4 regions of the Arthrobacter sp. MMS24-S77 genome follow, and region 3 is predicted to be linked to each of the others. Evidence: predicted binding sites of a transcription regulator. Region 3 holds the regulator's gene; each other region holds the start of a gene.
The links. Region 3 encodes HrcA, which represses chaperone genes, less so after heat shock. Its sites were predicted from a motif close to TTNGCACTCGNNNNNNNCGAGTGCNAA; they were not measured.
Positions count from the first base shown of each region.

Region 1 (5,261 bases), 250 kb from region 3:
TCGGTTTCGAGGTAGTTCGTGTAGCCGGGCCGCAGGACCCAGATGTCGCCGGCCGGGGGTAGGTAGAACACCCCGAAGGAGCGGTGCTGGGGGTCTTCGGCCCAGATGGGGACGACCGCGACCGCGGCTCCGGTGTCCGGGTTGATCCATTGGGCCCGGGGCATGGGTTGTTCGTGGGTCTCGGGGTCCAGGAACGGCGCTGTTCCTTTGCCCCACCGCTTTTCGAAACGTTCGTAGAACGCGGGCATCAATTGGTTGTCGTACGGGCGCCAGGCACTCATTGGGGCTCCTTGCGATTGCGTGGTTTTCCGGCTCAGCGTCTGATCCACCGGATCAGCGTGTAGCCGGTTGGTGGATATGGGCCTTGCCGGACCGGCATTCCGGGGGACCGTCCGGCGGGCGGTTCCCAGATGACCGGTCCGATCAGCAGCGACGCGGCGGGAAGCAACTGCCCTGGTGTCCTCAACGAGCCGCCAGGCGGCTGCGGTTTGGCGTTCGCGGCTGGACGCGGGTGCTCCCGGTCGTAGGCCGCCCGCTTTTCCGGGTTGCCGAGGATGGCATACGCCGCCATGATGTCCCGGAGTTCCTGGAGTTCTTCCTGCGGCTCCGGCGTCTTGGGGCCCGAGCCGGTGGGATGTTCGCGGGCCGCCCGGGTGTCCGGGTGCCGTCCGCGCATGAGCGTCCGGTAGGCCCGCGCCACCTCACGCGCTGTGGCGGTCGGGGTGATATGCAGGATGTCGTATGGGCCAGGGCCGTTGTTCCTCATCGTTGGCGGTGCTGTGTTCTCGTAGGCGGGGAGGAGGATGGTCCCCGGCCTGTTCGGCCGGGGACCATCGTTGCGGGAGTCTTCCCCGGGGCCTCATCCATCCGTGCGCTGGCTGCGCTGTGGCGTGGTCTGTGAACTCGACCGCCCTCTTTACATGGTGGGCCGCTGTGGCGCTCCCGGTCCGGCAGGCTGCGCCTCCTGTCAGGCGCTGATCTCCTGGCGCTGTTTTCCGGTGGTTTCGATTTCGATCCGGCGCGGCTTTGCTTTCTCCGCTACCGGGATGCGCAGGGTCAGGACACCGGCGTCGTAGTTTGCTTTGACGCCTTCGGTGTCCAGCGCGTCGCCGAGGATGAGCTGGCGGCTGAAGACGCCGCGGGGCCGTTCGGAGGCGATCAGTTCCGTGCCCTCGCCGACGGGGTCCGGGCGTTCGGCTCTGACGGTCAGCACGTTGCGTTCGACGTCGATGTCCACCGAGTCCACGTTGACTCCGGGGAGATCGAAGGCGACCACGAAGTCCTCGGCTTCCCGCCAGGCATCCATCGGCATGGCCGCCGGCCGGGCTGTGGTGCCGAGTACCTGTTCGGCGAGCCTGTCGAATTCACGGAAGGGGTCGGTTCGCATCAGCATGGTGTGTCACTCCTTGCAGATCGCAGTTTTTTGTTGTCAACCCAGCCGATCTATAGTGGCTGGTATATATTTCTTATAGCACTGCATATGGATCAGGGCAAGCCTGATTTTCGAAGGATTTTGGAGGCACCCGATGGGCCAGGCCGAGGACCGGGGGAAGGGCGTGTACGCGATTTCCGTTGCGGCCGAACTGGTGGGAACGGGGCAGCAGAACCTGCGCCTGTACGAACGCAAGGGTTTGCTGGAGCCGGGCAGGACCCTGGGCGGGACCCGCCAGTACAGTGAGAACGATCTCGTGGTATTGCGGCGGATCGGCGAGCTTCTGGAATTGGGCTTGAACCTGGCCGGCATCCGGATGGTCCTCGTCCTGGAGGCCGACAACCGGCGCCTCGAGGCGGAACTCCGGTCCGCGGACGCTCCACGGGATACCGCCCCGTCCAGTCCGGGAGGCGGAACCGATCAGCGCTGAACCTTTCAGAGTCCTGGCCGGGGCTTCAAACGAGCGGGGCCGGCTGCGCCTTTCAACCGCGCCGTCGCCGTTGCCTCCCGCCGGGCCCCGTAACTTCGCTCTTGAATTCCGGGCTCCGATCCGGGGGTCGAGCCGGGGTGCTAGGTATGGGAGAGGACGCCTGATTCGAAGAGGGCACGGATCTGGCATGCCGTGATTTTGCGGCCGGGCGCGATGCGCACCCAGCACCGCAGAACATCGCGGCTGAAAGCACGGGCAGCGAGGTGGACCCTGGACGCTGAAACAAGCAAACCTGGCAGACCGGAACATGACGGCGTGCCAAACAATACAGATCCGATCACCAAGGAACCGGCTGGCTCCGCGGCCGCCGGGAATGAACTCCTGGGCCGAAGCCGTGGTCGACGGCGCCGGCCTCTTTGGCGCTGGATGACCCGGACGCGCCGGAGCAGCGAGTCGTCCTGATCCCGTCAGGACCACGCGCGTCCTCAACGTTTTTCCAGCGGTGGCGCATCGCTGGAATCCCTGTTCTGTGCGGAGTAGATTGGGGCCAGCCGCCGACCGGGGCCGTTCGAGAACGCAATTTGGGAGGTAATGGTAATGAGCGCGCTGCTGTGGATCCTGGCTGTTATCGCGATCGTTTTGTTCATCATCGGCGGCACGGTGAAGGCTGTCGGTTTCCTGCTGTGGATCGCTCCGATCGTCCTGGTGGTCGCAGTGATCATGTTCTTCGTCAACCGAGGCCGCAGGGTGTAAGTCCCGGTCACGCCCGAATCGTGGCATAGCGCTCGGCGCCGGAACGGGAGGGATCACCGCGCCCATTTTCGGCATCCAGTGGCTGCCGGTCGTGGGGCTGGTCTTCGTTGCAGCATTGACTGCCCGCCTATACACCGCGAGTGTCTGTCGTATTCGGGCGGCGTTCTGATAGCGGGGGCACGGCTGGGCCGAGAGGCCGGAGTTCAACTTGGGGAACCGGGAGCAGTCCAAAAGTTCGAGCCCATGGCGACTCTCTTCTCGGCCGCGCAGCACCCTGGCTACAGCTTGTTGTGGGTTCTTCGTATTTTGCGGGCGTTGGATCGCAGTTGGATGATCCTTGCCGCGCCAGCCGCGGCCACGAGGATGCCTCCGGCCACGGCGGCGATAAACAGCGCCATGCCCAGGGAGACCGAGCCTCCCAGCCCGAGGAATAGAACCTGGACTGGTTGCTGGTTCTGCAGGATGAAGATGATCAGCAGTATCAGCGCGAGCAGGGCAACGATGACGGCGGCCCAAATGACGCCGGCCCGGGTTGTCTGGGGCTTTGGTGCAGCGGCAGCCCGGGGCACCGGCTCGACTGGCTGCGGGGTGCCGGCCGTCCCAGGCGTGGTGTTGGTCCGCGCGGGCCCTCGAGGCTGTTCTCCGGGCACTTGAGGCGTCGCTGGGTTCGACGTCATGATGGTTTGTCCTCTTTATCTGTTTGTTGTTCGGATTCTGCTCATCGGGGCCGGTTGCTCTGCACGACAGGGCATTCGAACGGGCCGCCGGCAAACAGGCCGACGGTGTTGAGGTACCGGATGACCACCGCGTAGGAGGTGACGAGGCTGGTTTCGGTGTATGGGATTCCCTGTTCCCGACAGCACGAGCGGACCAGCGTGGCCGCGCGGTGCAGGTAAGGCCGCGGCATGTCCGGGAACAGGTGGTGCTCGATCTGGCGGTTCAGCCCACCCATCAACGCATCCATGAGCCTGCCGCCGCTGATGTTGCGTCCGGTGAGCACCTGCCGGTGAAGGAAATCGGCCCGGCTGGAGGCGGCCAGGATCGGCATGCCCTTGTGGTTCGGTGCGAAGGAGGCGCCCATGTAGAAGCCGAACACACCCAGTTGGACGCCCAGGAACGCGAACGCCATGCCCAACGGCAGTAGCCAGAACACCAGGGCCGGGGCGACGAGCAGGCGCAGCACCACGATTGGTATTTCCACCCAGCGATGGTCCACTTTTCCGCGGCGGAACAGGTACTTCAACGAATCAATGTGAAGGCTCAGGCCCAGGAAGAACAAAAGCGGCAACAGCAGCCATCCCTGCTTGCGCGTGACCGCGACCATGAGCCCGCGCCGGGATGCCGCGGCTTGCGGATGGAAGGCGATCGCCCCGGTGTGGATATCGGGATCCTTATCGATCACATTCGGGTAGTTGTGATGACGGGTATGCTTCTGCGCCCACATGGCGTAACTGATCCCCACCAAGCCGGTGCCGATCAAACGGGCGGACCACTCATTAATCCGTCGGGAGGCAAAGATCTGCCGGTGCGCAGCCTCGTGGGCCAGGAACCCGAACTGGGTCAGCACAACACCCATGCCGGCGGCGATCAGCAACTGGAACCAGGTGTCCTGAAGGAGGATGAACCCCGTCCACGTGCCTGCCCACGCCACCATCAGGATGGCGAAGAGTGCGATGTAGAAACCGCGACGCCGGCGCAGGAGACCTGCTTCCCGTACCTGTTTCAAGAGGATCACGTAGCTGTTGACCACTTGGTTCGGGGACCGCCGCTGCAGCGGACCTTCAGCGGGAGACGGTGTTGTGTCCATGATGCCTCGAACCATTCACGGGCGAGTGCGACACTCTACATTCGGCACTTCCAAACCCTAGCTTTCAGCATACGCCTGCACGACTGCGGCGACTCGTCGCGAGGATGGCCGCTTTGGGTGGCGCATCCGTCGTCGGTCCGCCGTAACTAGGCTCATCTGGGGAGCGTCTCATACCAATAAACCGGAAGGAGCCCTAGCCTCCTGGAATACCCGTGGCGCCACCATTGGTTTGCGGAAGAGACTATTCCTGCCGCTGGTTCTGTAGTCTCCTTCGGCGTACCGGCCACTCAGCACCGCTTCTCCGAGAGCTTTCTCGCTCGCACCTCCTCGGCGGTCGGTGAGCCGGGGTGCATTGCCGGGGCTGTCGTAGTCGCCGCCGCGCCTTTTGCAAAAGTGATCAGGAAATGACGACACCTGCCGGTCTGCGGAGGGTGGATACTCGGTGTTGGGCATCAATCGTCGACCGCCTGGCGGCCATGTTGTCCGGTCCAGAGCAATGGGCCGTCGCAGCGAGCCCGCGGCGGCGAGCAACGTCATATTGTGCTGGAATGTTGGTGAGTGAAGTGAAGCGCTTCGTCTGGGCCGTATTGGCCGCAGTTCTCTGGTTGTGCGGGTGCGGCGGTCAACCCGAGCCGGTCACCGGGCATCCCGGGATTGTCACCGGCTCCGTCCTGAGCGCTCCAGTCTGTCCCGTCGAACGCATTGGTCAGGAGTGTCCGCCGCGTCCCGTATCAGGGGCCGCGGTTGTCGCCTTGGACGGGGAAGCTGTCCGGGGCTCAACACTGACCGACAGCACCGGTGCGTTCAACCTCACGCTGCCTGCCGGTCGTTACGTGATC
Region 1 covers NZ_JBTZRN010000001.1:2,217,456-2,222,716, forward strand. Annotated here, with positions in the region: gene ACX5I4_RS10115 (hypothetical protein) at 1-281, opposite strand, end outside; gene ACX5I4_RS10120 (J domain-containing protein) at 314-766, opposite strand; gene ACX5I4_RS10125 (Hsp20/alpha crystallin family protein) at 968-1,393, opposite strand; gene ACX5I4_RS10130 (MerR family transcriptional regulator) at 1,527-1,862, shown strand; gene ACX5I4_RS10135 (hypothetical protein) at 2,460-2,615, shown strand; gene ACX5I4_RS10140 (LapA family protein) at 2,894-3,292, opposite strand; gene ACX5I4_RS10145 (fatty acid desaturase family protein) at 3,334-4,422, opposite strand; gene ACX5I4_RS10150 (carboxypeptidase-like regulatory domain-containing protein) at 4,977-5,261, shown strand, end outside.
Region 1: the regulator HrcA is predicted to act here: its motif matches at 1,469-1,495, upstream of ACX5I4_RS10125 (Hsp20/alpha crystallin family protein).

Region 2 (5,261 bases), 950 kb from region 3:
CTGGATCTACAAGGCCTTCGCTCCCACCGACCTCCCGAACGCGATCGCCGGCGTGCGCGGCCTGGGGATCCGCGGCTGCGCCGTCTCGATGCCCTACAAGGAAGACGTCATCGCTCTTGTCGACCGCATGGACGCTTCGGCCGCCGCTATCGACTCGGTCAACACGATCGTGAACGACGCCGGCGTACTGACGGCCTACAACACGGACTACACCGCGATCGCCCAGTTGATCGAGCGCAACGCGATCGACCCGGCGTCGTCCGTGTTGCTTCGCGGTTCCGGCGGCATGGCCAAGGCCACCGCGGCTGCCTTCCGGGACGCCGGATTCTCCCGCATCACCGTGGTTGCCCGGAATGAAAAGCTCGGGCAATCCCTCGCGGGGCTCTATGGCTTCGGCTGGCAAGCCGAAGTAGGGGACTCGACGGCGGATGTGCTTGTCAATGTCACACCGATCGGCATGGCCGGCGGACCCGACTCCGGCTCACTGTCCTTCCCCGAAGCGGCGGTGGCGGCCGCAGAGGTAATCTTCGACGTCGTCGCCCTCCCTGCGGAGACGCCGCTCATCAAGGCCGGTCGCGCGGCAGGCAAGACCGTGATCAGCGGCGCTGAAGTAGCCACTATCCAAGCCCTTGAACAGTTCGTGCTGTACACGGGCGTCACTCCAACGCCGGAGCAGGTGGCCGCGGCGGAGGAGTTCACGCGCGCCCAATAGGGCGCGCGTGAGAGGCCAGCTCAGGCCGTCGCTACCGGCTCCACCACAACAGCCACCTTTTCCTCGCCGATCCTGGTGAGGACCAGGGTGGCTGTTTTGTTGCCGAGCGCTTTTGCCGAGCCTTTTCCTGCCGGTAGCAGCTGCTTCCGCAGCTCCTCCGGGGTGACGGAGGTGCCGCGCTTCTTGATGTCCAGGACGCCGACGCCGTTGGCCTTCACCCAGGCTTTGAGGGCTTTGACGTTCAGCGGCATGACTTCCAGGACTTTGTAGGCGCGGGCGAACGGGGTCTCCACCAGTTCCGGAGCGCAGATGTAGGCAATGTGTTTGTCCACCAGGTGGCCGCCGAGCCGGAGCGCGACGTCGGCAACCAAGCCCGCGCGGATCACCGCACCGTCGGGTTCGTATAGGTATCCCGCCACGGGCCCGACGTCGGGTACCGGGCCGCCGTCGAAATCCTCGCCGCTGGTGATCTCGGCCGCGCCCTGCGGCCCGATGACCAGGGCAGCGCGGCGGACGCCGGGTCGAGCGACGTCGTTGAACCACAGGGTCACCTCGGTGACGTCTCCTCCGACCGAAACCCACTGCGCCTCACAGCCGGCCGGAACCGATTCGTGCGGCATCCCGGGGCCCATCTTGACGCCTACAGACTTGCCGGTAGCCGCCAGCGATTCAACGAAGGACAACGGCGGCGAGAACGCCTCCGGATCCCAGATCCGTTTGGTCCCCGACGACGACGTCGTGCGGCGCGCCGGATCAAGCCAGACGCCGTCGACGCCGTCAAGGGGCACCGACGTCGCATCGGAGTGCACCACGGATGCGTGCGGGAAAGGCATGAGGTTGATGGTGGCGCAGGCGGCGGTGGTCTCATCGAGCTCCACGGCGGTGACCTTGATGTCCATGGAGGCCATGGCCATGGAGTCGGCCCCGAGCCCGCAGCCCAGGTCCGCCACGTGCTGCGTGCCCGCCTTGGCGAAGCGTTCGGCGTGCCTGGCTGCCACATTGAGCCGGGTGGCCTGTTCCAAGCCGGCCTGCGTGAAGAGCATCTGCCGGGCGAATTCGCCGAACTTGGCCTCGGCCCGCGTACGGAGCCTGGACTGGGTGAGCACGGCGGCCACGAGGGCGGGGGAGTGGCCGTCTTTGCGCAGCCGCGCATTCAGGGCGAACGCTTCGCCATCGCGGTATGGTCCCAAGGACGCCAGCAGTTCCCAACCCTCGGTTGTCAGTAGGGGGGCAATCTGGTCCTGGGGTGTGTCAGCCATGGGAACTAGCCTACTGGCCGCCCGTCACCTACCGGCCGCCCGTCATACGGGGCGGAGAGGGCTCCATGACCATCCGGGCCGATAGGGTTGATGCCATGGAAGACAACCCAGTACGCCAGCCTGACGACGCCAATGGTTCTCCCTCTGCTCCCGATAAACGTCCCTTCACCGGAAATCTCTCCACGTATGCCCGTCCTGCGCTCATCGTGGGTGCTGCGATCGCCATAGTCTGCATCGCGCTCTTGATCATTATCTTCTTCCTCGACTCCTTCAACGCGGCCACCTACTCCATGACCGGAAAGAGCGTCCAGGACGCCACGGACGAGGCCCGCGACATCCGTGACACCTACATGGGTGCCCGTATCGGCGCGATCATCGGACTGGTGGTGTCCGGCGTCGTCGCGCTCGCCAGCGGCGTAGTGCTCTACCTGAACCGCGGAACCGCGCCGGAAGAAGAGTACGACGACGGCGAGGACGTTGACTTCGACGACCTCGCCGGGCAATGAGCTACTTGAGCTGCAAGCGGCCTGCCGCCGTTCACCCGTGACGGAATTCTGGCACTCGCCTTGACCGAGTGCTAATGCTTACATAGAGTCTTGATTAGCACTCTCCCTAGGCGGGTGCTAATCATGCCGCCAGGCACTTACCGGCACCGCGACGACGGTAAGCACGCCACGGCACCCCTGGTTTGATAGTCCATGTACTACCTCACGTAAAGGAGAGATCCGAGTGTCGGTCTCCATTAAGCCTCTCGAGGATCGCATTGTTGTCCGCCCGCTCGAAGCAGAGCAGACCACGGCTTCCGGCCTGGTTATCCCGGACACTGCACAGGAAAAGCCGCAGGAAGGCGAAGTTGTTGCAGTTGGCCCCGGCCGCTTCGATGACAACGGCAACCGCGTGCCCGTCGATGTAACCGTTGGCGACGTCGTCATCTACTCCAAGTACGGCGGAACTGAAGTCAAGACCGGCGGCAACGAATACCTCGTTCTGTCCGCCCGCGACGTTCTGGCGATCGTCGTTAAGTAATTTCCTGGATCCCGCATCGCAGATCGAGTCGGACTTCTTCTGACTGAATCGGCGGTGCGGGTTTTCCGTCTTGAAAGGACACAACCATGGCAAAGCAGCTAGCGTTCAACGACGCTGCCCGCCGCTCGCTCGAAGCAGGCATTGACAAGCTCGCCAACACCGTCAAGGTGACCCTTGGCCCGCGCGGCCGCAACGTCGTTCTGGACAAGAAGTGGGGAGCTCCCACCATCACCAACGACGGCGTGACGATCGCCCGCGAGGTCGAGCTGGACGACCCGTACGAGAACCTTGGCGCCCAGCTGGCCAAGGAAGTCGCCACCAAGACCAACGACGTCGCAGGCGACGGCACCACCACGGCTACCGTGTTGGCACAGGCCCTCGTCAAGGAAGGCCTGCGCAACGTTGCCGCAGGCGCAGCCCCGGGTGAAATCAAGCGCGGCATCGAAGTCTCGGTCCAGGCCGTTGCCGCCCGCCTCCTGGAGAACGCCCGCGAGGTAGAAGGCACCCAGGTTGCCAGCGTTGCAGCGATCTCCGCCCAGAGCGACGAGGTTGGCGAACTGCTGGCCGAGGCTTTCGGCAAGGTCGGCAAGGATGGTGTCATCACCATCGAAGAGTCCTCCACCACGCAGACCGAACTGGTCCTCACCGAGGGCATGCAGTTCGACAAGGGCTACCTGTCCCCGTACTTCGTCACCGACGCGGAACGCCAGGAAGCTGTCCTGGAAGACGCGCTCATCCTGATCAACCAGGGCAAGATCTCCTCGCTGCAGGAATTCCTGCCGCTCCTTGAGAAGGCCCTGCAGGCAGCCAAGCCGCTCTTCATCATTGCCGAGGACATCGACGGCGAGGCACTGTCCACGCTGATCGTGAACCGCATCCGTGGCACCCTGAACGTCGTTGCCGTCAAGGCTCCGGGCTTCGGTGACCGCCGCAAGGCCATGCTGCAGGACATCGCCACGCTGACCGGCGCGCAGGTTGTCTCCCCGGAGCTCGGCCTGTCCCTGGACCAGGTTGGCCTCGAGGTCCTCGGCAGTGCCCGCCGGATCACCGTCACCAAGGACAACACCACCATTGTTGACGGCGCCGGCACACCGGAGGACGTCGCAGCACGCGTCGCCCAGATCCGTGCCGAGCTGACCCGCACCGACTCCGACTGGGACAGGGAAAAGCTGCAGGAACGGCTTGCCAAGCTGGCCGGTGGCATCGGCGTCATCAAGGTCGGTGCAGCCACCGAGGTTGAGCTCAAGGAAAAGAAGCACCGTATCGAGGACGCAGTGTCCTCCACGCGTGCCGCCCTTGAAGAAGGCATCGTGTCCGGCGGTGGCTCTGCCCTCATCCACGCTCTCAAAGCATTGGACGAGGACTCTGCCGTCAAGGCCTTGGAAGGTGACGCGGCTGCCGCCGTCGGCATCGTCCGCCGCGCCCTGACCCTGCCGCTTCGCTGGATTGCCCAGAACGCCGGCTTCGACGGCTACGTCGTCGTCGCCAAGGTTGCCGAGCTGGAAGACAACCACGGCTTCAACGCGAAGTCCGGCGTGTACGAGGACCTGATCGCCGCTGGCGTGATCGACCCCGTCAAGGTCACCCGCTCCGCACTCCAGAACGCCGCGTCCATCGCAGCCCTGGTTCTCACCACAGAGACCCTGGTTGTCGAGAAGCCGGCCGAAGAAGACGAGCACGCAGGCCACAGCCACTAATCCCCACCGCCTCCCTAGCCTCGCTTCGCTTCGGCCAGGGAACCCGGGCGGCGTGGGCCCACACCGCCTCCCTAGCCTCGCTTCGCTTCGGCCAGGGAACCCGGGCGGTGTGGGCCCACCTGCGTGAAAGAAGGCCCGGTCCCCTTTCGGGGGCCGGGCCTCCTGCTTTTGCGCTACCGGGCAACCTCTCCACGTGCCTGCCCACAGTTGGCGCTCGGCAATCACCCCGTGAACGCCCAGCTGGGCATGGCCTAATTGACGGATGGGTGCCTTTCGGATGAGTTTCGATTGGCATTGAACATTACGAATCAGTAAGATTTATGGTTCGTTCTAGGTCATTGAGGGGCATTCTGGTGTTAACTGCGCAAACGGCGGCTTCTATCAAGGAGCAGAGTCGTTCCAGTATCACCAGCCGAAAGTCAAAGTTTCGTCCCGAAATTCAGGGCCTGCGCTCCCTTGCCGTGCTCATGGTGGTGTCCTACCACGTGTGGTTCGGCCGCGTTTCCGGCGGCGTCGATGTTTTCCTTTTGGTCTCTGCATTCTTGATGACATTGCAGTTCACAAGCC
Region 2 covers NZ_JBTZRN010000001.1:3,412,043-3,417,303, reverse strand. Annotated here, with positions in the region: gene ACX5I4_RS15605 (shikimate 5-dehydrogenase) at 1-712, shown strand, start outside; gene ACX5I4_RS15600 (THUMP-like domain-containing protein) at 733-1,971, opposite strand; gene ACX5I4_RS15595 (hypothetical protein) at 2,067-2,477, shown strand; gene groES (co-chaperone GroES) at 2,701-2,997, shown strand; gene groL (chaperonin GroEL) at 3,084-4,694, shown strand; gene ACX5I4_RS15580 (acyltransferase family protein) at 5,015-5,261, shown strand, end outside.
Region 2: the regulator HrcA is predicted to act here: its motif matches at 2,526-2,552, upstream of groES (co-chaperone GroES).

Region 3 (5,261 bases):
AGAACGTAGTCACGGTCGACGTTTCCCGCGACGCGTTCAATTCCAACCTCGACGCCGGAATGGCGCAGCGGGCGGTCCAGCAACTCGTCTACACCGCTACCGCTGCTGCGGCTAGCTCAGGGTTGATCGACTCCGGACAGCTGATCAAGGTGACCATCCTGGTCGACGGGCACACGGATTACATGGCGTTCGGCCAGGTCAAGCTAGGTGATCCGATGGTCCGGGACGCAACTATGGTGGCACCCGTTTGGATCATTGACCCGCAGGAGGATCTGACCCTCCCTGCTGGTCCGGTCAAGTTCAATGGGCGTAGCACGGACCCCTCGAAGAAACTGCATTGGCAGATCCTCCGCGAGAACTCAAGCGGCGAGAAGACATCGTACCTGGCCGGCCAGGCCACCGCTTCGGCCGTACCGGGGCAAGGTGGCGCCTTCAACTTCACTGTGGGCCTCGGAGACGGCCGCTACGAGCTGCGCGTTTCCATGGTGGGTCCCGGCGACGCCGACGTCTCCACGGACACCCGTTCTTTCAACGTCCGCTGACCAGGTACGTGGACCGCTAGCCCTGCGACGGGCTAGGCGACGTGGGCAGCGCCCCGGCGATTTCCTACCAGCGCCCCAGAATGTCGCTGGCCAGCACGACGGCGGCCGGGCCCGCGGTCGATGAGCGTAGTACGTGGTGCCCCAAGAGAGCGGTGACAGCGCCGACGTCGCTCAGTTTGGTCACTTCGCGCGGCGAAATGCCGCCCTCCGGACCCACGATGAGCAGGACCTCGCGCCCCGCTCCGGAGTCATGGCCAGAAAGCTGATCGTGCCACTTCTCCAGAACATCCCGCAGCGGGCGCTTTGCATCCTCGTGCAGGATGATCGCCAGATCAGCCGCGGCAACAGCCGCCGCCAAGCCCGAGCCGTCGACGGCGGCACGCACCTCCGGAATCCACGCGCGCCGCGCCTGTTTGGCCGCTGCAGTGGCCACGGATTGCCACTTCGCGTGGGCTTTGGCTGCCCGCTCCCCCTTCCAACGGACAATGGAACGTTCCGCCTGCCAGGGCACCACGGCGTCGATCCCGAGTTCCGTTGCCGTCTCGACGGCGAGCTCATCGCGGTCCCCCTTGGCGAGGGCCTGGACTAGAACGAGCCGCACAATAGGCTGGTGCTCCTCCTCGACAGCGGAGGCAAGGACTGTCAGGGTTCCCTTCCCGGACTCGGTCACTGTACCCGTAAGCCGCTTTCCGGCGCCGTCGGCAATGTCGACCGCTTCGCCGATTTCCAGGCGCTTGACGGTGACAGCATGCCTTGCCTCGGCGCCGTCGAGCACGAACGTGTCACCCGGCCCGAGCCCGTCAAGCGTCCCGGCGGGCGTGAAAAATACGGGGTTGCTCACCGCTACAGGTTACCGAGCTTGTCCCGCAGCTTCGCGAACATACCGCCGCTCGCTACGAGCTTGCCCTCGGTGAACTGTTCGCCGCGCAATTTGGCAAGCTGGCGCAGCAACTCTTCCTGCGCCGCGTCGATCTTCCCGGGCGTCTCGACGTGCAGGTGTACCTTGAGGTCTCCCCGGCCGTAACCGCGGAGATGGGTGACGCCGAGTCCACGCAAAGTGATGACTTCGCCGGATTGCGTGCCGGCCTTGACATCAATCTCCTGGGGACCATCGAAGGTATCCAGCTGCAGCTCGGTACCCAATGCCGCGGCGGTCATGGGGACGCTCAGGGTTGCGTGAAGATCATCGCCCTCACGTATGTAGGTGGAATCAGTGTTGACGCGGATCTCCACGTAGAGATCACCGGAAGGGCCGCCCGCGGGACCTGCTTCGCCTTGGGACGACAGCTGGATCCGCGTTCCGGTAGCCACTCCACCCGGCACTTTGACGGTGAGCGAACGGCGGCTGCGGATGCGGCCCTGGCCGCTGCACTCATTGCAGGGATCTTTGATGATCGATCCGAAACCTTCACATGAACCACACGGTGCGGAAGTCATGACTTGGCCGAGGATCGAGCGGACTGCGCGCTGAACCTGACCCGAGCCGCCGCAAATGTCGCAGCGCTCCGGGTGGGTGCCTGCCCGGCAGCATGAGCCTTCGCATGTGGGACAGACGACCGCGGTATCCACTTCAAGCTTCTTGTTGACGCCGAAGACGGCCTCGCGCAAATCGATGCGGACACTGATCAGGGCGTCCTGGCCTCGGCGCATACGTGATGCCGGTCCCTGCATGCCGCCGCCACCTCCGCCGAAGAAGGTGTCGAAGATGTCCTGGAACGCGAACCCCTGGCCCGCGTAGCCTCCACCGAAGCCGTTGTCGGTGCCGTTCTCGTTGCCCGTGGCGTCATACACGCGGCGCTTCTGGGGGTCGGAGAGGACCTCGTAGGCGTGGGTCACGGCTTTGAATTCCTCGGCGGCGCCTTCCCCGGGATTCACATCGGGGTGCAGCTTACGGGCGAGCTTTCGGTAGGCCTTCTTGATCTCCTCGCCGGTTGCTTCCGGTGAGACGCCCAGAACGTCATAGTGGCTGCTCAAAGTCGGTATCTCTTCCTTGTTGTACTGCGTTTCTTGCGAGACGGTTTCCGGCCGCGGCTGTCAGCCGCCCAGAATGCGGGAAAGGTAGCGTGCGACGGCGCGGACGGCCGCCATGGTGTTGGGATAGTCCATCCGGGTAGGACCAAGAATGCCGATCTTGGCGCTGCTTCCCGGACCATAGCCGGTGGCGACCACCGATGCTTCGGAGAGACCGTCGTAGGGGTTCTCGCGGCCAATGCTCACGGTGACTCCGCGGGGGTCTTCGGCCATGTCCGAGAGCAGGCGCAACATGACCACCTGTTCTTCGAGGGCTTCGAGGACCGGTCCGATGCTGAGCGGGAAATCCACGTTGGACCGGGCCAGGTTGGCTGTGCCTGCCATGACTATGCGTTCGTCCCGGCTTCGGTCAGCCAGCCTTTCCAAACCGTGGGCGAGGACACTGGCAAGGCCTCGGAGCGCCGGCGGGCACAGGGCAACTACTGACGGCAGGACCTGCGGCATGAGGTCAAGCTGCGAGCCGGCAATGCTTCCAAGGAAACGCGTACGCAAGGCCATAAGCTCGTCGTCCGTGGCATCCGCCGCTGCGTGTACCACGCCCTGCTCCACTTTGCCCGTATCGGCGATAAGTACCACCAAGACCTGGCGCGGAGCCAGAAGCACGAACTCAATGTGCCGTACGCGGGCGCGGCTCAGGTGCGGGTACTGCACGACGGCGACCTGATTGGTCAGTTGGGACAGGAGCCGAACGGTGCGCTCAAGGATGTCCTCGACGTCGTCGGGTCCCTCAAGCAACGAGTGGATGGCCCGGCGCTCGGCGGCCGAAAGCGGTTTGACCTGGGAAATACGATCGACGAACAGGCGGTAGCCCTTGTCCGTGGGGATGCGGCCGGCACTGGTGTGCGGTGCGGCAATGAGTCCTTCTTCTTCCAGGAGGGCCATGTCGTTGCGGATGGTGGCGCTCGACACTCCCAAATGGTGCCGTTCTACCAAGGCCTTGGATCCGACGGGCTCGCGGGAGTGAACGTAGTCCTCCACGATGGCGCGCAACACTTCAAGCTTGCGTGGTTCGCTCACTGCCCACCTCCATTCAACAGCCAGTGCTGAACAGTTACTACTCAGCGACCTGATTTTCAACAATTAGCACTCAACATGCCCAAGTGCTAACAAGTCTAGTATGAGCCACCACGTTGTTAGCATTGGTACCGCTCGCGGCGAACATGATTCCCGCGCGGTCCGGCGGAATGTCCGTGACTGTCATTGATCCCTTAGCGCAAAGTGGTGTGAAGACCGTGTCTTACGACAATTGGGGCCCGCAAGACCTTTCCTCGCCTGCCAAGCGGCAGCTGCCCGAGGTCCCCGTTGAGCGCGGGATGGTTATCGAAGACGTGCAGTCCGGTTGGGTCGGGGCCGTGACCAGGGTGGAAAAGTCTGGCGGCATGCACATTGTGGTGCTGGAAGACCGCCGGGGAAAGAACAAGTCGTTCCGGCTCGGCTTTGGATTCCTTCTCGACGGACAACCGGTGAAACTTCTTCCGCCGGCGCCACGTGTGGCGGCCGGAGCGGTTGCCGGGCAAACAGGCAGGACCGCTTCGGGATCCGTCCGGGTTGCCGGCCAGCGCGCGCAAGTCGCCAAGGCAAGTCGGATCTGGGTGGAAGGCAAACACGACGCCGAACTCGTGGAGAAGGTCTGGGGAGATGACCTCCGGGTGGAGGGAATCGTCGTCGAACCCCTGCATGGCGTTGACGATCTCAAGGCGGCGATTGCCGAGTTCTCTCCCGGCCCGGGCCGCAGGCTCGGAGTCCTGGTAGATCACCTGGTGCCGGATTCGAAAGAGTCGCGGATTGCTGCCGACGCCATGACACTGCCCGGCGCGGCAGGAAACGTCCTGATCGTGGGCCACCCCTATGTGGACGTCTGGCAGGCCATCCGCCCCAAGGTCCTGGGGATCGAGCAATGGCCCACTATCGCCCGCGGGACTGATTGGAAGACCGGCATCCTGAAGTCCTTCGGCTGGCCGCACGAGACAGCAGAGGACGTAGGGCTGGGCTGGCAGAAGCTTCTCGGCGCCGTCCGCAGCTACGCGGATTTGGAGGCCTCCTTGCTGGGACGGGTGGAGGAAGTGATCGACTTCCTGACCGTACCCTGACTCCTGGTCCGGTGGTTGGTCCCCTGATGCCGGCCGAGCAAGTATTCTGGGACAGCAACACTGCACCGATAGACACTCGAAGGAAGAAACTGTGGCAGACAACGCTCCTGACGAACGGGACGGCGCCCCGGGCCAGTCCCAGTACCACGGCGTTCCTGCCAATGCGCTGCCCTTGACGGCCTCCGAAGACAGGCAGTGGGCCACCCTGGCGCATTTTGGCGGCATCCTTGGGTGTGTGCCCTCGCTCCTGATCTACCTGATTTTCCGCGAACGTGGCCCGTTCACGGCACAGGAATCCAAAGAGGCGCTGAACTTCACGTTGCCTCCAACGATTGCCGCAGTGCTCGCCAACATCCTGGTCTTGCTCCCGGTGGTTGGAAACCTGTTCGCGGTTCTGGCCACGGCAATTTGGGTCGCTGTGACCTGCTTCTCGGTCTCGGCCGGCATCCGTGTCAACCACGGGCAGCCGCACCGCTACCGCTTCAACCTGCGCTGGATCAAGTAGCCGCTGCTCCCCGGCGCGCTGGTGTTCGGGCCAGCTAGTGCTTGCGCCAGCAGGCTACTCCGGGAGGATGCGGCGCACCACGGCGTCAGCCAG
Region 3 covers NZ_JBTZRN010000001.1:2,464,166-2,469,426, reverse strand. Annotated here, with positions in the region: gene ACX5I4_RS11265 (GerMN domain-containing protein) at 1-542, shown strand, start outside; gene ACX5I4_RS11260 (16S rRNA (uracil(1498)-N(3))-methyltransferase) at 607-1,383, opposite strand; gene dnaJ (molecular chaperone DnaJ) at 1,386-2,516, opposite strand; gene hrcA (heat-inducible transcriptional repressor HrcA) at 2,577-3,590, opposite strand; gene ACX5I4_RS11245 (DUF3097 domain-containing protein) at 3,806-4,663, shown strand; gene ACX5I4_RS11240 (DUF4870 domain-containing protein) at 4,755-5,168, shown strand; gene hemW (radical SAM family heme chaperone HemW) at 5,223-5,261, opposite strand, start outside.

Region 4 (5,261 bases), 1.6 Mb from region 3:
AGCTCGTAGTCGACGCCGGGCTGCGGGAACACGATCTTCACGTACCGGTCCACGAAGTCGTTGTTCGCGTAACCGGCAAATCCGGGTCCACCCGCAATGATGCGCACCATGTGGGGCGAAAGCTGTTCCGTGCGCAACACGGCCAGGTTCACCTGGGGGCGGGTATTGCGGGATGCGGACGACGTCGCGGGCAAAGATGTCATGTAGGTAAGCCTAAGCTAGGGCAACGGTGGAAGTTCCCAGATGACGGGATCTGCGCCTTGCATGCGCAGCAGGGCGTTGGCCCGGCTGAACGGGTGCGAGCCGAAGAAACCGCGCGACGCGGAGAGCGGACTGGGATGCGCGGAGGTGATCACCGGGGCGCCTTCAAGCAGTGGCTGTACGGCTTCAGCGTCCTTGCCCCACAGGATCGCGACGAGCGGACTCTGCTGCCCGGCAGCATTGCGTCGGCGGGCGACGGCGGTGACTGCCGCCGTCGTAATCGCCTCCCAGCCTTTGCCCCGGTGCGAGCCGGCCGCACCCGCGGCGACGCTCAACACCCTGTTCAGGAGGAGTACCCCTTGGCCTGTCCATGCCGAGAGGTCGCCGTGCACCCGCGGCGGCAGGCCGAGATCTGACTCCATCTCCCGGTAGATGTTTGACAGGCTGCGGGGGATAGGCCGGGTTTGTCCGGAAACCGCGAAAGAGAGCCCGACGGCGTGTCCCGGCGTCGGGTAGGGGTCCTGCCCGAGGATCAGGACCTTGACGTCGGCAAGCGGCTGCCGGAAGGCGCGGAGGATGTTCGATGCCACAGGCAAGACTTGGGTTCCGCCGGCAGCCTCGCCCGCCACGAAGGCAAGCACTGAGCGCAATTCGTCCTCGACGCCGGACAGCGCCTTGGCCCAGTCCGGAGCCATCAGCTCCTCCAAGGCTTTACCCGGGAGTGCCTCGAATTCGGCGGAGTGATCTTCGGATTCGAGCTCAAACAACGCTTCTTCGCCTGCCACCCAGCCATTGTCCCTGTATCCGGGCACTGCGTGAAAGCGACCCAGCGGGAAAGCGGCCCTCGGAAAGAGACTCCACGAGAGAGCGGCGGGGCAAATGACATCGATGTTATTCGCCCGTTACCATGGGGGTGGGACAATTTTCAGTCAATGCGTCGAAGGAGTGTGTCGTGGCAGAACCCGCGCGGGAACCCATGGCGTCCGAAGCAACTGGATTGGTGCTCGAAGACCTGTCCACAGGGATTCGCAGCGACTCGCCGCTGGGCGAGCGCGAGCAGCAGATGCTCGCCCTGGAGAGGCAATGGTGGAAGTACGCCGGAGCCAAGGAACAGGCCGTCAGGGAACTCTTCGATCTCTCGGCTACCCACTACTACCAGCTCCTCAATGCTCTCATCGATACCGAGGAAGCACTGGCGCACGATCCCATGCTCGTCAAGAGATTGCGTAGACTACGTATGTCACGTCAGAGGGCCCGCACGGCGCGCCGTCTTGGTTCTGACGCGTAAAGCACACGCTGATCCCCCAGCAAGCAAGCAGCAAGGACAAGGCTTCACCATGACCAAATTTGCCCGGGATGAATTCGACCGCGTCCCGCAGAGCTCATCGCGGCAGGGTGTCCACCGGCTCGTCGCCTCCGCTTCCCGCCCCGCGCTGTGGCCCGTGCTGCTCCTGGGTGGCATCGCGCTGGCTGTAGGCCTCGTTGCGTTCCTTATTCTTCCGAAGCTTGGCTTCACCTCCTCGACAACGCCGCAAGCTGCCGTTAGCGCTGACGCTTCCAGGCAAAGCGCCGGGGCTTCCGCTCCGGCACAGTCTGCAAGCGCTTCTGCGAGCAGCCCGGCGCCGGCGTCCAGCCAGCCGAGTGACACTCCATCCAGCACGCCAACGCCCACTACGGCGCCGTTGGACAAGACCGCGGCAGTCGCGGTCTACAACGGCACCACTACCGGCGGCCTGGCCGCCCGGGTGGCGGGCGTCGTGCAAGGCGGGGGTTGGCCGTTGTCCACGGTGGCAAACTGGGGCGGTATGCCCCAGCAGACGTCGTCGGTCTTCTACAAGGGCCCGGCCCAGAAGGGCAACGCTGAAGCCCTCGGCAAGCTGCTGGGCATCGCAAACCTTGTGGACAGTGCCGAATTCCAGCAGCCGGTGGTCGTCATTCTGGGCCCGGGATACAAGTAGAACTCGGTTACGCCTCAATAACATTGCGGCCACCCACACCCAAGGTTGCGCTACTGCAACGTGACTGTGGTTACAGTAGTTGTGAGCTGGCCCGGAGATCCCGGAAGCTGGCCACCGCTAGTTGAAAGTGTGGGGATCATGGCTTTGGGAACCGTCAAATGGTTCAATGCCGAAAAGGGCTACGGATTCATCACCGTGGATGAGTCCGGTGACGACATCTTTGTGCATTGGTCCGCTATCCAGATGGATGGCTTCCGTGCCCTCGAAGAAGGACAACGCGTCGACTTCGAACTGGGCGAGGGCCAGAAAGGCCCGCAGGCAGAAAGCGTGCGGCTTATCTAGTGGGAGTTGCGGCAACAAGGCTGTCCCGGCCCGTTGGTCGGCGCCGGTCCCGAGTAGTTTCCCTTCTCGCAGGCAGTGCTGCCCTGGCCCTGGGGCTGGCCGGATGCTCCGCACCCCTCGGCAACGCCAGGCTTGACGCCGTGACACCGAGCGGCGACGGCGTCCTGCGCATCGGGGTGATTCTGGACAACAGCGGTAGTTCCGCATTCATCAACGAGTCAGAGCTGGCGGCGGCCAGGCTGGCCGTCAAGCAGATCAACGACGCCGGCGGATACAGAGGCCGCCCCGTCGAGTTGCTTCCGGCGTCGGCGGCGAGTGGAGACAGCAGCGCTAGCCAAGGGGCCAGCGCAGCGGCCTTCACTGCGGACACTGCGACGCAAGCCAAGGCATTGCTCGGTGCGCACGCCGATGTCGTTGTGGGCCCAACGGATTCCAGCCACGCGGCCGCTGCCATCGGCGTTCTCTCACCCGCCCGGGTTCCGCTCATCTCTCCAGCCAATACCGCCTCCGGACTCAGCAGCTACAGGAGCGGCGGATTCTACTTCCGCACATCGGCCGCCGATGCCGCGCAAGGCAGTGTCCTGGCGAAGCTAGCCCACGACGCCGGCGCCACGCGGCTTTCCGTCCTGCATGAAGCCGGGGACTACGGTACGCGTGTCTCCGGAGCAGTCATGGACGCTGCCCGCGGCCTGGGAATGGACGCCGTGGCCAACGTGGAATTCGCGGCGGGCAAAGCATCTCCGGCTGCGGCGAGCATCAAATCCGGCACGCCGGACGCCGTCGTCGTGGTTGCCCGTGACGGTGCCCAGGGCGCCCTGGCCGAGCTTCTGAACTCGGGGCTGAACGGCAAGAAGCTCCTCTTGAGCGACGGCGCCATCCGCCAATACGAAACCGCGCTCGGTGCAGGCGGGCTCGACGGTGCGCGCGGAGTTCTTCCAGGAATCTTCCCGAGCGCGGAGTTCCAAGCCGGGCTGACGGGGATCGACCCCAAGCTCAAGGACACGACGTACGCTGCCGAAACGTACGACGCCGTCACTCTCGCGGCGCTTGCCGCTTCGGCCGCGAACGACGACGCCGGGGCCTCGATCGCGGCTTGGCTCACCACCGTATCCGGCGGAGTGCGTCCGGCGTCGGGTGATGCGGCGTCGAAAGAGCGCACATCCTGTGCGTCATACAAGGATTGCGTCGAGGCGCTGAAGGGGGCCAAGCTCCCGGATTACGACGGCGAGTCCGGCACCATCGGATTCGACGCCAACGGGGACGTCACCTCGTCCAACTACATGGTCTTTACGTATGGCGCTGACAACACCGCGCGCGTGAGTGGCAAGGAGACCGCTTCGCGGACGCCGTGATGGGCTGTGCCGATAGCGAATTCGCCCGGCGTGGCGAGTAGTTTCCAGCACTTGCTGCTTGCACTCTCCTCGGGTGAGTGCTAATTATTGATTAGCACTCTCAAGCATTGACTGCTAATTCTTCGTGTGGCTCCGGCCGCTGGGGAATGGTAGCCGTGCAAGAGGGATCAAAGAACACCTTGCTGGGGTGAGATCCGGAGCACGCGGCGTACAGAGGCCGAATGTGAAGGATCGTCCGTCGCGGGCACCGCAGTGAAGGCACCTTCTTAACGACTGTCCCGAAAGGACTACCGCCGTTATGGCCAAGATCATTGCATTTGATGAAGAGGCACGCCGCGGTCTCGAGCGGGGTCTTAACATCCTCGCCGACGCCGTCAAGGTCACCCTCGGCCCGCGTGGACGCAACGTCGTCCTCGAAAAGAAGTGGGGCGCCCCCACGATCACCAACGATGGTGTTTCCATCGCCAAGGAGATCGAACTGGACGACCCGTTCGAGAAGATCGGCGCCGAGCTGGTCAAGGAAGTTGCCAAGAAGACGGATGACGTCGCTGGCGACGGCACCACCACGGCCACCGTCCTGGCCCAGGCACTGGTCAAGGAAGGCTTGCGCAACGTAGCTGCCGGCGCCGACCCGCTGTCCCTCAAGCGCGGCATCGAGAAGGCTGTTGAAGCCGTCATCCGCGAGCTGCTCGCCTCAGCCAAGGAAATCGAGACCAAGGAAGAGATCGCAGCCACGGCTTCCATCTCCGCCGGCGACTCCGAAATCGGTAACCTCATTGCTGAAGCCCTGGACAAGGTTGGCAAGGAAGGCGTCATCACGGTCGAGGAGTCCAACACCTTCGGCCTGGAGCTTGAGCTCACCGAAGGCATGCGCTTCGACAAGGGCTACATCTCCGCTTACTTCGTCACCGACGCAGAGCGCCAGGAAACGGTCCTCGAAGACCCGTACATCCTGATCGTCAACTCCAAGATCTCCAACGTGAAGGAACTCGTTGCGGTCCTGGAGAAGGTCATGCAGTCCAACAAGCCGCTGCTGATCATCGCCGAAGACATCGAGGGCGAGGCCCTGGCCACCCTGATCGTCAACAAGATCCGTGGCACCTTCAAGTCCGTCGCCGTCAAGGCTCCGGGCTTCGGTGACCGCCGCAAGGCGCAGCTCGCCGACATCGCCATCCTCACCGGTGGCCAGGTCATCTCCTCCGAGGTCGGCCTGAGCCTCGAGAACGCAACCCTCGAACTGCTCGGCAACGCCCGCAAGGTCGTTGTGACCAAGGACGAGACCACCATCGTCGAGGGTGCCGGCGACGCCGACGCCATCGCCGGTCGTGTTGCACAGATCCGTGCCGAGATCGAGAACTCCGACTCCGACTACGACCGCGAGAAGCTGCAGGAGCGCCTGGCCAAGCTG
Region 4 covers NZ_JBTZRN010000001.1:888,007-893,267, forward strand. Annotated here, with positions in the region: gene ACX5I4_RS04145 (siderophore-interacting protein) at 1-203, opposite strand, end outside; gene ACX5I4_RS04150 (uracil-DNA glycosylase) at 219-986, opposite strand; gene ACX5I4_RS04155 (DUF3263 domain-containing protein) at 1,154-1,489, shown strand; gene ACX5I4_RS04160 (LytR C-terminal domain-containing protein) at 1,539-2,159, shown strand; gene ACX5I4_RS04165 (cold-shock protein) at 2,298-2,501, shown strand; gene ACX5I4_RS04170 (ABC transporter substrate-binding protein) at 2,501-3,853, shown strand; gene groL (chaperonin GroEL) at 4,152-5,261, shown strand, end outside.
Region 4: the regulator HrcA is predicted to act here: its motif matches at 3,911-3,937, upstream of groL (chaperonin GroEL).